DNA from 3 places in the Xanthomonas indica genome. Region 2 is predicted to be linked to each of the others. Evidence: predicted binding sites of a transcription regulator. Region 2 holds the regulator's gene; each other region holds the start of a gene.

Region 1 (4,378 bases), 770 kb from region 2:
GGCAAGTCGATCGCCTGTTCCTCGCCGGCGGCGATCGCCTGGGATGCCAGCTTCGCGGCCATGGCCGATCCCTCCGGTCGTGCGGTGGCGGGGGTGCACGCGCAGGCACTGGGATGACCGCTGCCAGCCTGCTGGCGATCGCAGGCGTGCTGCTGCTGGGGGCGATCAGCCCCGGCGCAAGCTTCCTGCTGGTGGCGCGGCTGGCCGCCGGACGCTCGCGCGCGGCCGGGGTCGCCGCGGCGCTGGGCATGGGCGTGGGATGCGCCCTGTTCGCGCTGGCGGCGTTGTTCGGCCTGCAGGCGGTGCTGGAACGGGTGCCGGCGCTGCACCGTGCGCTGTCGGTTGCCGGTGCCGTCTATCTGCTGTGGCTGGCCTGGCGGGCGTGGCGAACGCCGGCCCCGCCCGTCGCGTTGGCACAGGAGGTGCCGGCCGTGCGTTCGGCCTTCGTCATGGGCTTGTTGACCCAACTCGGCAACCCGCAGACCGCGCTGGTGTTCGCCGGCCTGTTCGCCGCGCTGCTGCCAGCGCAGCGCGTGCTGGAAGACGATGTCGCGCTGCCGCTGCTGGCCTTCGCCACCGATGCGGCCTGGTTCGCGCTCGTGGCCGGGGCGTTGTCCGCGCCGGCGCCTCGGCGCTGGTGGATGCGTGCGCGGCGGCCGCTGGACCGGCTCAGTGCGGTGCTGATGAGCGGATTGGGCCTGCGCCTGCTATGGCGGGCCGTGTAGCGGCCCGCACGGGTCATACCGTGCTCGTCGAGGGCATCGTGGCATCGCCGACCGCAATCGCCGATGCCGCGGCGGGCGCAGGGGCGGGCGCCGTGTCGAGCCGGATCACGCCCTTGCCGCTGCCCTTGGCGGCATACAGCGCGCGGTCGGCGCGTGCGAGCAGGTCGGACACCTCGCCGCCTGGCGACAGCGACGCCAGGCCGGCACTGAACGCGAAGCGCACGCCGTCCACCTGCAGGCCGCGGACGCGTTGCAGCAGCCGCTGCAGCAGGTCGTTGGCCTTCGCCTGCGACAGACCTTCGAACAGCAGGCCGAACTCCTCGCCGCCGAGGCGGCCGACACGGCAGCGCGGGTCCAGCCGCAGCAGTTCCGTCGCCAGCGCCTGCAGCACCGCATCGCCGACATGATGGCCATGCTGGTCGTTGATCTGCTTGAAGTCGTCGATGTCCAGCATGGCGAACTGCAGCAGCTGCGGCGCGCTCGCCGCGGTCTGCAGGTCGGCCATCAGCGCACGCCGGTTGGGAATGCCGGTCAACGCGTCGGTCTCGGCAAGGCGCCGGTAGCCTTCCTTGAGCGCATGCGTGGTGCGCATCGCGGTGACGAAGGTGCGGTTGAGGGTGACGCCGATCAGGGTCACCGCCGCCACCAGGATGATCAACAGCGGCAGGTCGGCGGACGAGGTCACCAGCGTGTCCTGCCAGCCGAGCAGGATTGCCCAGGTGGCGACCATCGCCAGCAGATAGTCGCGGGAGTAAGAGAACAGGATGCTCTGTCCAAGGCACAGGGTCACCGCGACCGGCAGCATCCAGTCCACGCTGGCGGCGCCCATGTCGTGCAACTCGAGCCGGAGCGCGGCGCCGGCCGCGAGCACGGACAGGAAGCCGAACAGCCGCCACTGCCAGAATCGCTTGGTCAGGCACATGATCGCGCTGGTGCCGAGCAGCGCGGCGAAGGCCAGCGCGTAGCGCAGGTCCAAGGGCTGCTGCAGATACGGATTGCACAGCAGCGACACCGGCCAGGCAAGCAGGATCAGGCATTGCAGGGCCAGGATCGGCCGGCCAAGCACGCGGCGGATGTGGTTGGGGTAGGTCATCTGCGTTCCCTGAGGGGCGCTGCAGTGCTCCAGCGTCTGCGCGGCACGGCCGGTGCGGTGGTCCAGCGCGGTCCATCGGTCGCTGGGGCGTCGTCACCGGTTAGCGGCCGCTGCAGGCGGAGCTTTAGCATCTTCGCCGACTGCTTGCGCCGCCGGGGTCATGGCGGGCCGTCATGCGGTACCAGGGGGAGGGCCGCGGGCTGCCCGCGCCGGACGCGTGCCGCGCGTCAGCGCCGCGTCCGGCGCGACGACCGCGCCACGCGCCACGCCGCCCTGCCCGAGACAGGCGAGGCGGCAGGGGCGGCGAGGCGGCAGCGCGCGCTTACTCGAAGCGCACGCAGTGGCCGAAGCGTTCGGGCTGGATGTCGATGCCCGAGGCATCGGCCTGGTTGTTCTTGCGCCACAGGTTGGGGCGGAAGTCCTTGCCGGTGCAGTTGGCCGCGCTGTCCACGCCGATGGTGTAGGTGTAGGGATTGCCGCGAAAGGTGTTGTTCTCGAAGGTGTTGTCCTGGCTCATGCTGTTGTCCCAGCACAGGATCTGCGGCGTGCGCTGGCGGATCGAGCAGGTCAGGTAGAGCCCGGCGCCCTTGTTGTCGATGAACTGGTTGCCCGCGAACAGGTTGCGGCGTGCGTCGGCCAGGTACACGCCCTGGCTGCCGTTGCGCTCCAGGCGGTTGTCGCGGATCTCGCTGTCTTCCAGGTGCTCGGTGGTGATGCCGGCGGCGACGTTGTCGTGGATCACGTTGTCGATCAGCTTGACCTTGGCGGTGCGGTTGAACGACACCCCGTCCCAGATCGCCCCGGACACGTCGTTGTGCGCGATCAGCAGGTCGCGGCTGTCGAACTCGCTGAGCAGGCAGGCGCTGCGGCACTTGCTCACCCGCAGGTGGGTCAGCTGGATGTTCTGGCCGTTGCGCACCACCACCAGGCTGTTGCTCAGGTACGGGCGCTCGGGCATGAACTCCTTGTCGATGGTGCCGCCGATGATCTGCAACTGCTCCACGCGCACGTCGCGGATCGGCCGGATCGGGCGCTCGTTCTGATAGTCGCCGATGACGATGGTGGGTTGCTGCACGTGATCGCGCATGCGCAGCACGGTGCTGTCGCCCTGGCCGCGCAGGCGCAGGCCGTCGCGCTGGATCGACAGCAGCTTGCCGACCGGGAACTCGCCGGCGCTCAGGCACACCGTGGCGGGTTTGCCGTCGTTGGGGACGCGGTCGATGGCGGCCTGCAGATCGTCGCCGGGTTCGGCGTGCACGCTGCAGTCGGACGCGGCAGCCGGCGCGTCGGCGGCCGGCGTGGCACAGGCGGAGAACGACACGGCCGCGGCAAGTGGCAGCAACAGGGCGAGCAGGGGAGGGCGCTTCATCGGTAGGCAGACTCGGCAGTGGGGGGAGGGAAGACGGTAGGCCGGCGCATGAGACAGACGCGTGCGCGGAACCGAGATCGGGTCATTGTGGAGCGGGCGGCCTTAATGTCAGCGTGTGCCGGGTCGGGCCGGGCAGGAACTTTGTGGCGCGACCCTGCACCCAGTCGGCATGGCCGGCACCCCAGAACGGCGACAGCGGATGGCCGCTCTGGCCGCCCGGCATGTGCACGATGCCGTCGGCCTCGTGGCCCGGCGCCACCACCATGCGCTCGGAAGCGCCGAAGGCCGGGCGCTGCACGCGCGGCATGTCGTCGTCGCCGGGCAGCGGCGTGTCCGGCATGCACAGCCAGCGACGCAGCGGCGCCGGCAGGCCCTGCGCCAGCGGATGGCAGATCGCCGCGCGGTTCTCCAGGCCCCAGCGGCGCGTGTCCAGCGGGCCATCGGCCTGCAGCGTCGTGCGTACCTCGGCGGCGGCGTCTTCCAGCAGCGCCTGCCAACTGCCGTAGCGGCGCGGCAACAGGTGCAGCGGCTGTTGCTGCAGCAGTGGCCAGGCCACGCCTTCCAGCTGCGGCAGCGGCGGTGGCGCGGCAGCGCCGCCGGAGCCGGCACGGGCCGGCGCGATGAGGCCGTCGCGGATCCGCGTCAACACCGCCAGGCGCCACGCGCGGACCACGGTGTAGCTCACCGAGCCGGTGCTGGCGCGGCCCTCCCAGTGCTTGGCCGCCTGCGACACGGCATGCAGCGCCGGTGTGGCCGCGTCGGCGTCGCGTTGCTGCAGCAGCGCCCACCAGCGCTGCAGGAACAGCGCGCGGTCGTCGAGCTGGATCGCCAGCAACTGCTGTTCGTTGAGGTGCGGGTGCAGGCGCAGGTCGTCGCGGATCTGCTGCGCGCGCGCGCCCAGCGCGTAGCCGCCATCGCCGATCGGTGCCAGGTCGGCACCGCCGACCACGCGGGCATTGGCGGTCCACAGTTGCCCGTCGGCGGGGTCGATGCGCTGCGGCGACTGCGTGGTGGACAGCGGCCACGGCGCGCAGCGGGCGTCCGCGGGCACCGTCGCGCGCACGTCGTGCATCACCGCGTCGGCCACGCAGTGCGGGCCGCGCAGCGGCAGCGGGCCGAGCACGCGCCAGCCGATGTGGCCGTCGCGGTCGGCCAGCACCAGGTTCTGCGCCGGCGTGGCGATGCCTTGCG
Region 2 (4,378 bases):
CAGAACGACGAACAATTGACGCAGCTGCGCGACGAACTGGCGCTGATGCGGCAGATGATCGAGCGCGAGATGAACCGCCTCACCGACGAGCGTCTGCGCGGCTCGCCGGTCCGCGCCCAGGCGCTGGAGCTGATGGACGACTACGGCTTCGACAGCGGCATCACTCGCGACGTGGTCATGCAGATCCCCGCCGACCTGGAGCTGCACCGCGGCCGCGGGCTGATGCTGGGCCTGCTGTCCAAGCGCCTGCCGATCGCCGCGCTGGATCCCCTCGAGGAAGGCGGCGTGATCGCCCTGATCGGCCCCACCGGCGCCGGCAAGACCACCACCATCGCCAAGCTGGCCTCGCGCTTCCTGGAGCGCCATGCCGCCCGCGACGTGGCCCTGGTCACCACCGACACCGTCCGCGTCGGCGGCCGCGAACAGCTGCACAGCTACGGCCGCCAGCTCGGCATCGCCGTGCACGAGGCCGACAGCGATGCCGCGCTGCAGCAGCTGCTGGAACGCCTGGCCGACTACAAGCTGGTGCTGATCGACACCGCCGGCATGGGCCAGCGCGACCGCGCCCTGGCCGCCCAGTTGCACTGGCTGCGCGCCTCGCGCGTGGTCCGATCCTTGCTGGTCCTCCCTGCCAACGCCCATTTCTCCGACCTGGACGAGGTGGTGCGCCGGTTCGCCGGCGCCGACCCACAGGGGGTCATCATGACCAAGTTGGACGAGACCGGGCGGTTCGGCAGTGCCTTGTCGGTGGTCGTGGACCACCGCCTCCCCATCACCTGGGTGACCGATGGACAGCGTGTGCCGGACGACCTGCACCGCGCCAACGCCGCCAGCCTGGTATTGCGCCTTGAAGATTTGCGGCGCGCTGCCGATAAGCCCTGTACTCCGGAGCAGACCCATGCCGTCGCGTGACTACGTCAATCTGACCAATGCCTTCCCCCTGTCGGCGACGCGCAGCGAACCGCTGGGTCCGGTGCGCACCATCGCCGTGACCGGCGGCAAGGGCGGCGTGGGCAAGACCAACATCTCGGTCAACCTGTCCATGGCGCTGGCCGACATGGGCAAGCGCACCCTGCTGCTGGACGCCGACCTCGGCCTGGCCAACGTCGACGTGCTGCTGGGGCTGACCCCCAAGTTCACCGTGGCCGACCTGGTCGCCGGGCGCTGCACCCTGGAAGAGGTGCTGATCGACATGCCCAACGGGCTGATGGTGGTGCCCGCCGCCTCCGGCCGCCGCTACATGGCCGAGCTGCCGCCGGCCCAGCACGTGGGCCTGGTCAACGTGTTCTCCGAACTGCAGCGCGAGCTGGACGTGATGATCGTCGACACCGCCGCCGGCATCACCGACAGCGTGCTGACCTTCTGCCAGGCCGCGCAGGACGCGGTGGTGGTGGTCTGCGACGAGCCGGCCTCCATCACCGACGCCTACGCCCTGATCAAGGTCCTCTCGCGCGAGCGCGGCGTGGACCGGGTGCAGATCGTCGCCAACATGGTCCGCGACCTCAACGAGGGCCGCCTGCTGTACGACAAGCTCAGCCGGGTCTGCGAGAAGTTCCTCGGCGACGTGTCGCTGAACTACCTGGGCTGCGTGCCGCAGGACGACTGGCTGCGCCTGTCGGTGCAGCGCCAGCAGCCGGTGGTCAAGGCCTACCCGTCCAGCCCGTCGGCGCAGGCGATCTCGGAGATCGCCCGGCGCACCGCGCGCTGGCAGGCGCCGACCGCCCCGCGCGGCAACGTCGAGTTCTTCGTCGAACGCATCATCCAGCGCGGGGTGGCCGCATGAACGCCGCCGCCCACTACCGCGCCGTCCAGCGCAACAGCGCCAACGACTACATCGCCCAGCACTCGGACCTGGTCCGGCGCATCGCCCACCACCTGGCGGCGCGGCTGCCGGCCAGCGTGGAGATCGACGACCTGATCCAGGCCGGCATGATCGGCCTGATCGAGGCCTCGCGCAGCTACGACGCCGAACAGGGCGCCTCGTTCGAGACCTACGCCTCGATCCGCATCCGCGGCGCGATGATCGACGAGATCCGCCGCGGCGACTGGGTGCCGCGCTCGGTGCACCGCCGCGCCCGCGATGCCGCCTCGGCGATCCGCAAGATCGAGCAGAGCACCGGCCGCGCCGCCGCCGCCAACGAAGTGGCCGCGGCGATGGAGATGCCGCTTCCCGAATACCTGCGTTTGATGGAAGATGCCGCCCGCGGCCAGGTGCTGAGCCTGGAGTCGCGCATCGAGGACCATGGCGAGCTGGATACCATCGCCAAGGGCGGACCCAATCCGCAGCAGATGCTCGAGCGCAGCGAATTCGGCCGCGAGCTGGGCAAGGCCATCGCGCAATTGCCCGAACGCGAGCAGTTGGTGCTGTCGCTGTACTACGAGCAGGAATTGAACCTCAAGGAAATCGGCGCGGTGCTCGGGGTCAGCGAGTCGCGCGTGTGTCAGATCCATGGCCAGGCCACGGTACGGTTGCGCGGACGCCTGAAGGCGTTCGAGGTCGCCGATGCCGGTCTGGAAGACGAAGAATAGGAACCCTTAGGAGTCAGTGGTGAACAAGAACATGCGGATTTTGATCGTGGACGATTTCTCGACGATGCGACGCATCGTCAAGAATCTGCTCGGCGATCTGGGCTTCACCAATACCGCCGAGGCCGAAGACGGCAACAGCGCCCTGGCCGCGCTGCGCTCGGCGCCGTTCGAGTTCGTGGTCACCGACTGGAACATGCCGGGCATGACCGGCATCGATCTGCTGCGCAACATCCGCGCCGACGACAAGCTCAAGCACCTGCCGGTGCTGATGGTCACCGCCGAGGCCAAGCGCGAGCAGATCATCGAGGCCGCGCAGTGCGGCGTGAACGGCTACATCATCAAGCCGTTCACCGCGCAGACGCTGCAGGAGAAGCTGGGCAAGATCTTCGAGCGCCTGGGGGCGACTGCCTAAATGGAAGCCACCGCCGAACGTACTGCCCTGATCGAACGCCTGCAAGGCGCGCTGGACGCGCTGGAAAACGGCGACGAGGCCGGCTGGCGCAGGGAGATCGACACCCTCGCCGCCTGGCGCACGCGGCCGATGATGCAGGGCCTGAGCCGGCTCGCGCGCGATCTGGGCCAGGCGCTCGGCGAACTGCCGATGGTGCCCAGCGAGGCCGGCGAGCTGGACGATGCCTGCTCGCGCCTGGACCACGTGGTGGAGATGACCGAACAGGCCAGCCACCGCACCCTGGACCTGGCCGAGGAATGCCGTGCGCTGGCCAACCAGCTGGCGGCCGGCGGCCTCAGCGGCGACCAGAGCGAGATCCTCGACAAGATCCGCCACAACCTCACCGAAATGGCCCTGGCGCAGAGCTTCCAGGACCTGACCGGGCAGATCATCCGCCGCGTCGCCGGCATCGTGCGCCGCGTACACGAAGGCTTCGGCGCGCTGGGTCTGCCGCCGAAGGAAGAACGCAAGGCCGACGGCAGCCTGGCCGGCCCGGCCCTGCCCGGCCTGGACCGCCACGGCGTGTCGCAGAACGACGCCGACGACCTGCTCTCGGGCCTGGGACTGTAAATCTATGAGCGCCGTACCCGACGACATCGCTGCCGATTTCATCATCGAGGCCCAGGAGATCCTGGACCGGCTCGGCGAGCAGTTGGTGTCGCTGGAGCAGGCGCCAGAGGACAGCGGCCAGCTCAACGCCGTGTTCCGCGGCTTCCATACGCTCAAGGGCGGCGCCGGCTTTCTGGCGATCAACGCCATGGTCGAGCTGTGCCACGCCGCGGAGGAAACCCTGGGCATGGCCCGTGCCGGCCAGGCCACCTTGCAGGCGCGGCACTTCGACGCCGCGCAGCAGTCGCTGGACTATCTGCAGTCGATGCTCGACGCCTTCGGCAGCGGCCAGGAGCCGCCGCGCGCGCCGCCTGAGCTGATCGCGCAGTTCGATGCGCACGGCGACGCCGCCCCGGCGCCGGCACCGGCCAAGAGCGCCGCGCCGGCGCCCGCGCCCAAGGCCGCCGCAGCCGGCGATGCGGACCTGATCAGCGACGACGAATTCGAGGCGCTGCTGGACCAGTTGCACGGCGATGCGCCGCCGGCGGCCACGCCGCAGGCGCTGCAGCCGGCGCCGCGCGCACCCAGCCCCGCGCCCAAGGCCGCGGCCGCCCCGGCCAAGGCCGCCGAGCCCGAACACACCGTGCGCGTGGACACCAAGCGCCTGGACGCGATCGTCAACCTGATCGGCGAACTGGTGCTCTCGCGCAACCGGCTCAAGACCCTGCGCGTGCGCCTGCGCGACGAGGAACTGGATCGCGCGGTCAGCAGCCTGGACATCGCCACCGCGCGCCTGCAGTCGGCGGTGATGCGCACGCGCATGCAGCCGGTCGGCAAGGTGTTCTCGCG
Region 3 (4,378 bases), 1.9 Mb from region 2:
CGGCGACAGCGAAGCGCGCGTGCCCGGCCGCGTGGTGCAGGTGGCCGATACCGTGGGCGCCGGCGACAGCTTCCAGGCGGCGTTGCTGCAGCAGTTGCCCGATCCGGCCGCGCTGGCGGCGCTGGGCAGTGAGCCGGCCGCGCTGGAGCGCCTGCTGCAGTTCTGCGTGGCCGCCGCGGCGATCAACTGCACCCGCGCCGGCGCCAATCCGCCCAGCCTGGACGAGGTCCGCGCCGCGCTCTGACCCCGCCCCACGGCGTGCGCGGCATGCCCGCGGCCGGCGTCCCTATGATGGGCCGGCCGTCCACGGCGCCTCATCCACCAGGAGACCTGCCTTGATCGACCTGTCCGACATCGCCGTGCGCCTGGGCATCGCCGCGCTCGCCGGCGCGGCGATCGGGTTGAACCGCGACCTGCACGGCAAGCCGATCGGCATCCGCACGTTGGGCCTGGTCGGCCTGGCCACCGCGATGGTGGTGCTGCTGGCCGACCCGCTGGGCAAGGGCGGCTTCACCGACGCCGGCAGCCGTGTCATCCAGGGCATCCTGACCGGCATCGGCTTCCTCGGCGCCGGCGTGATCTATCACACCCAGAAACACGTCCGGGTGCATGGCCTGACCAGCGCCGCCTGCGTCTGGCTCACCGCCTGCATCGGCATCATGTGCGGCGCCGGCCAGTGGCAGATCGTGGCCGTGTCGCTGGCCATCGCCTTCGTCATCCTGTTGTTCGGCGGCCGCGTCGAGCGCGCGTTGCACACGGTCCTGGGCGGCAAGCCGCACGGTGCCGCGGCGACCGATCAGTCGTCGGAGGACGGCCCGCACCAGCCCGGCAAGTAGCTCGCGTCCCGGCTCCTGGCGAGCGCGAGCGCGGTCTCCACGGCGCGGGCGAAATCCTCCTTGACGTCGCGGCGTCGCAGCCGGCGGCGGAACAGGTCGGCCCACAGGAATTCGCTGAACGGGATGGTGTCCTTGGCGTAGCCGCCCGCGCGCCGGACCTCGCCGGCGAGGCTGCGGTAGGGGTCGTCCTTCAGGTCCGCGATCGACGTGGGCATGTCCTTGAACGGACGGCGCTCGCCCTTGGCGTCGTAGGGATAGGCCCAGCGCCGATGATCCAGCACGCTCCACAGCGCGGCCTTGTCGACCACGCTGAGGTCGGCGATCACCGTGACCAGGATGTCCTTCACCCCTTCGTCGTGCAGCGCCCGCGCCAGATGGTGGTGGTCGACCACGTAGTACCTGCCGTCCGGCCCCAGCACCACCGGGATCATGTGCGTGCCGAGCAGTTCGGCCTGCGTGTGCCTGGACGCATGCGCGCGCCAGCGCTTGCGCTTCTCCTTGACCTCGCGCATGCCCACGGTCATCTGCGTGGGGCGCAGGGACAGGATCGGGACCGGGTGCAGCAGCGGTTCGCGGGAATCGGCCATGCGTAGTCTCCGTGGAGGTGGGGGGCGCCGCGGGAGGCGCGGCCGCCAGAGTGCCAGCGCCTTGGGCGTTCTGCACAGCGCCATTGCACGCGCTCCCCTCTCCCACCGGGAGAGGGGTTGGGGGTGAGGGTGCGACCGCCAGGGAACCTCGTCCCCAGACACGTCCCTAGCCACCCGACCCTCATCCGCCCCTTCGGGGCACCTTCTCCCCGAGGTAGAAGGAAGCAAGGGGCCGGGGTGAGGGTGCGACGGCAATGGAGTGCGCTTCACAGACCCACCGTCCGCCGGCTCAAGCGCGCACCGCCGGCGCCGATATCCAGATCCTGAGCGCCACCATGGGCGGCGCATTGACCTTGGGGAGGAACCGGCTGGCATGTCGGACCAACGCGACGAGCCGCCGATCAGCGGACTGCGCAAGCTGCTGTCGCCGCGTCGGCGCGATCCGGCGCCCGTGGCGGCCGCGACGCTGCCGGCGCGCGCGCATGGGCAGGGCCATGGGCACAAGCACGCCCATGCGGCGCTTCCTGCGGCGGCCGCGACCGACCCGGCTGCCGCCACCGCCGCGCTGATCCACCTGTTCCAGCAGGCGCACGAGCCGCTGGGCCTGCTCGGCGCCTTCGCCGACGGCATGGCCGCGCTGCATGGCGAGTTGGGCGACATGGGCCGGCGCCTGCAATCGGCGGCCAGCAGCGGCGACTGGCCCAGCTACGGCCGCGCGCTGCGCCAGTTGATCGACAAGTACATCCGCACCATCGACGTCGAAGATCCGCTGGCCGGGCCCAGCGACAGCGAGCGCCTGCGCGACCTGCTGCGGCAGACCGTGGCCGGCGCGCTGGCGGCGCTGCTGCACACCCTGCCCGAACTGGCCGGCGAAGCCGAGGCCAGCGGCGAGGCGCTGCGTCAGTGGCGGCCCGGGCAACCGCTGGAGCCGGTGGCGCAGCAGGTGCGCGAGCTGTGCCACCAGATCGCGTTGCGCGCCAACGACAGCCAGGAGCAGCAGGCGCTGTTGCTGAGCCTGTTCGACCTGCTGCTGGAGAACGTCGGCGAACTGCTCGAGGACACCAGTTGGCTGCAGGGGCAGATCGCGGTGGTGCGCGACCTGATCGCCGGGCCGCTGGACCGCTACTCGATCGAGGAGGCGCGCGGCAGCCTGCGCGAGGTGATCTACAAGCAGGGCCTGCTCAAGCAGGGCATCGCCGAATCCAAGGAGGCGATGAAGGACCTGATGCTGACCTTCGTCGAAGATCTGGACGGCATGGCCGCCAGCACCGGCGAATTCCACGACCGCATCGCCGACTACTCGCAGACCATCCGCGACGCGCGCAGCATCGCCGACCTCAACCGCCTGCTGCAGGAAGTGTTGCAGGACACCGGCCACGTGCAGGAGCAGGCGCTGCGCGCGCGCGACCACCTGATCGCCGCGCGCCAGGAAGTGGAGGCGGCCGAGCAGCGCATCCTGCGCCTGGAGCAGGAACTGCAGGACGTCAGCGGCCTGGTGCGGGTCGACCAACTCACCGGCGCGCTCAACCGTCGTGGGCTGGAGGATCTGTTCGCGCGCGAACTGGTGCGTACCGAACGCAGCGCGCAACCGCTGTGCGTGGCGATGCTGGACCTGGACGATTTCCGCCAGCTCAACGAAACCTTCGGCCACCCCGGCGGCGACAGCGCCCTGCGCCACGTGGTGGAGGTGGCGCGCACCACCTTGCGCGCCAGCGACGCCGTCGCCCGCTTCGGCGGCGAGGAATTCGTGCTGCTGATGCCGGACTGCACGATCTTCGAGGCCAGCGCGGCGGTGACCCGGGTGCAACGCGCCCTGGCCCAGCGCGCGGTGGTGCACGAGGACCAGCGCGTGTTCGTGAGCTTCAGCGCCGGCGTGGCCCTGCGCCAGCCCGGCGAAGCGCAGGACGCGCTGATCCGCCGCGCCGACCGTGCGCTGTACGAGGCCAAGAAGGCCGGCAAGAACCGGGTGGTGTCGGCCGACTAGCTGGCGCCGGCGTGACCGGCGCGGGATTGGGGAGTCGGGATTGGGGATTGGCAAGAGCGGCGCGCTTGGCTCGCTGTTGCGAATCCCGAATCTCCAATCCCTAATCCCTATCCCGCACCTTCTTGACGCCCAGCACCACCGCCAGCACCACCGCGCCGGCCACGATACCCACCACCGCATTGCCCAAGGCCAGCACCAGGCTGCCCAGGCCGCCGCTCGGGGCGATGGTCTCGATGGCGTGGTGCAGCGGGCCGATGCTGTGCACCAGGATGCCGCCGCCGACCAGGAACATCGCCGCGGTGCCGGCGACCGACAGGGTGCGCATCAGCCACGGCGCCAGCCACAGGATGCCGCGGCCGATCGTCGCGGCGGCGGCGCCCTTGCGGCTCAGGTACAGGCCCAGGTCGTCGAGCTTGACGATGCCGGCGACCAGGCCATAGACGCCGGCGGTCATCGCCAGCGCGATCGCCACCAGCACCGCGACCTGCTGCACGAACGGCACGCCGGCGACCACACCCAGCGACAGCACGATGATTTCGGCCGAGAGGATGAAGTCGGTGCGGATCGCGCCCTTGACCTTGTCCTTCTCCAGCGCCACCACGTCCACCTGCTGGTCGGCCAGCGCCTGCACCTGCTGCGCGCGACGTTCCGCGTCCTCTTCCTTCGAGTGCAGGAAACGGTGCGCCAGCTTTTCCACGCCCTCGAAGCACAGGAAGGCGCCGCCGATCATCATCAGCGGGGTGATCGCCCACGGCAGCCAGGCGCTGATCGCCAGTGCCGCCGGCACCAGGATCGCCTTGTTCAGCAGCGAACCCTTGGCCACCGCCCACACCACCGGCAGTTCGCGGTCGGCGTTGACCCCGGTCACCTGCTGCGCGTTCAGCGCCAGGTCGTCGCCGAGCACGCCGGCGGTCTTCTTGGCGGCGACCTTGGTCAGGATCGACACGTCGTCGAGCAGGGTGGCGATGTCG

What was found. Region 2 encodes FliA, which starts transcription of late flagellar genes. Its sites were predicted from a motif close to TAAAGTTTNNCNNNCNNNGGCCGATAA; they were not measured.
Region 1: a site for FliA is predicted at 1,919-1,945, ahead of Q7W82_RS16220 (GGDEF domain-containing protein). Genes of this name have one in related genera too.
Region 3: a site for FliA is predicted at 1,713-1,739, ahead of Q7W82_RS00115 (GGDEF domain-containing protein). Genes of this name have one in related genera too.

The regions. Positions count from the first base shown of each region.
Region 1 is NZ_CP131914.1:3,732,235-3,736,612, reverse strand. Features, by position in the region: gene asnB (asparagine synthase B) at 1-117, shown strand, start outside; gene Q7W82_RS16225 (LysE family transporter) at 114-725, shown strand; gene Q7W82_RS16220 (GGDEF domain-containing protein) at 739-1,818, opposite strand; gene Q7W82_RS16215 (right-handed parallel beta-helix repeat-containing protein) at 2,141-3,187, opposite strand; gene Q7W82_RS16210 (penicillin acylase family protein) at 3,270-4,378, opposite strand, start outside.
Region 2 is NZ_CP131914.1:2,960,330-2,964,707, reverse strand. Features, by position in the region: gene flhF (flagellar biosynthesis protein FlhF) at 1-912, shown strand, start outside; gene Q7W82_RS12805 (P-loop NTPase) at 899-1,783, shown strand; gene Q7W82_RS12800 (RNA polymerase sigma factor FliA) at 1,780-2,529, shown strand; gene cheY (chemotaxis response regulator CheY) at 2,549-2,941, shown strand; gene Q7W82_RS12790 (protein phosphatase CheZ) at 2,942-3,550, shown strand; gene Q7W82_RS12785 (chemotaxis protein CheA) at 3,555-4,378, shown strand, end outside.
Region 3 is NZ_CP131914.1:25,743-30,120, forward strand. Features, by position in the region: gene Q7W82_RS00100 (carbohydrate kinase) at 1-244, shown strand, start outside; gene Q7W82_RS00105 (MgtC/SapB family protein) at 336-836, shown strand; gene Q7W82_RS00110 (ParB-like protein) at 797-1,423, opposite strand; gene Q7W82_RS00115 (GGDEF domain-containing protein) at 1,797-3,407, shown strand; gene Q7W82_RS00120 (DUF808 domain-containing protein) at 3,508-4,378, opposite strand, start outside.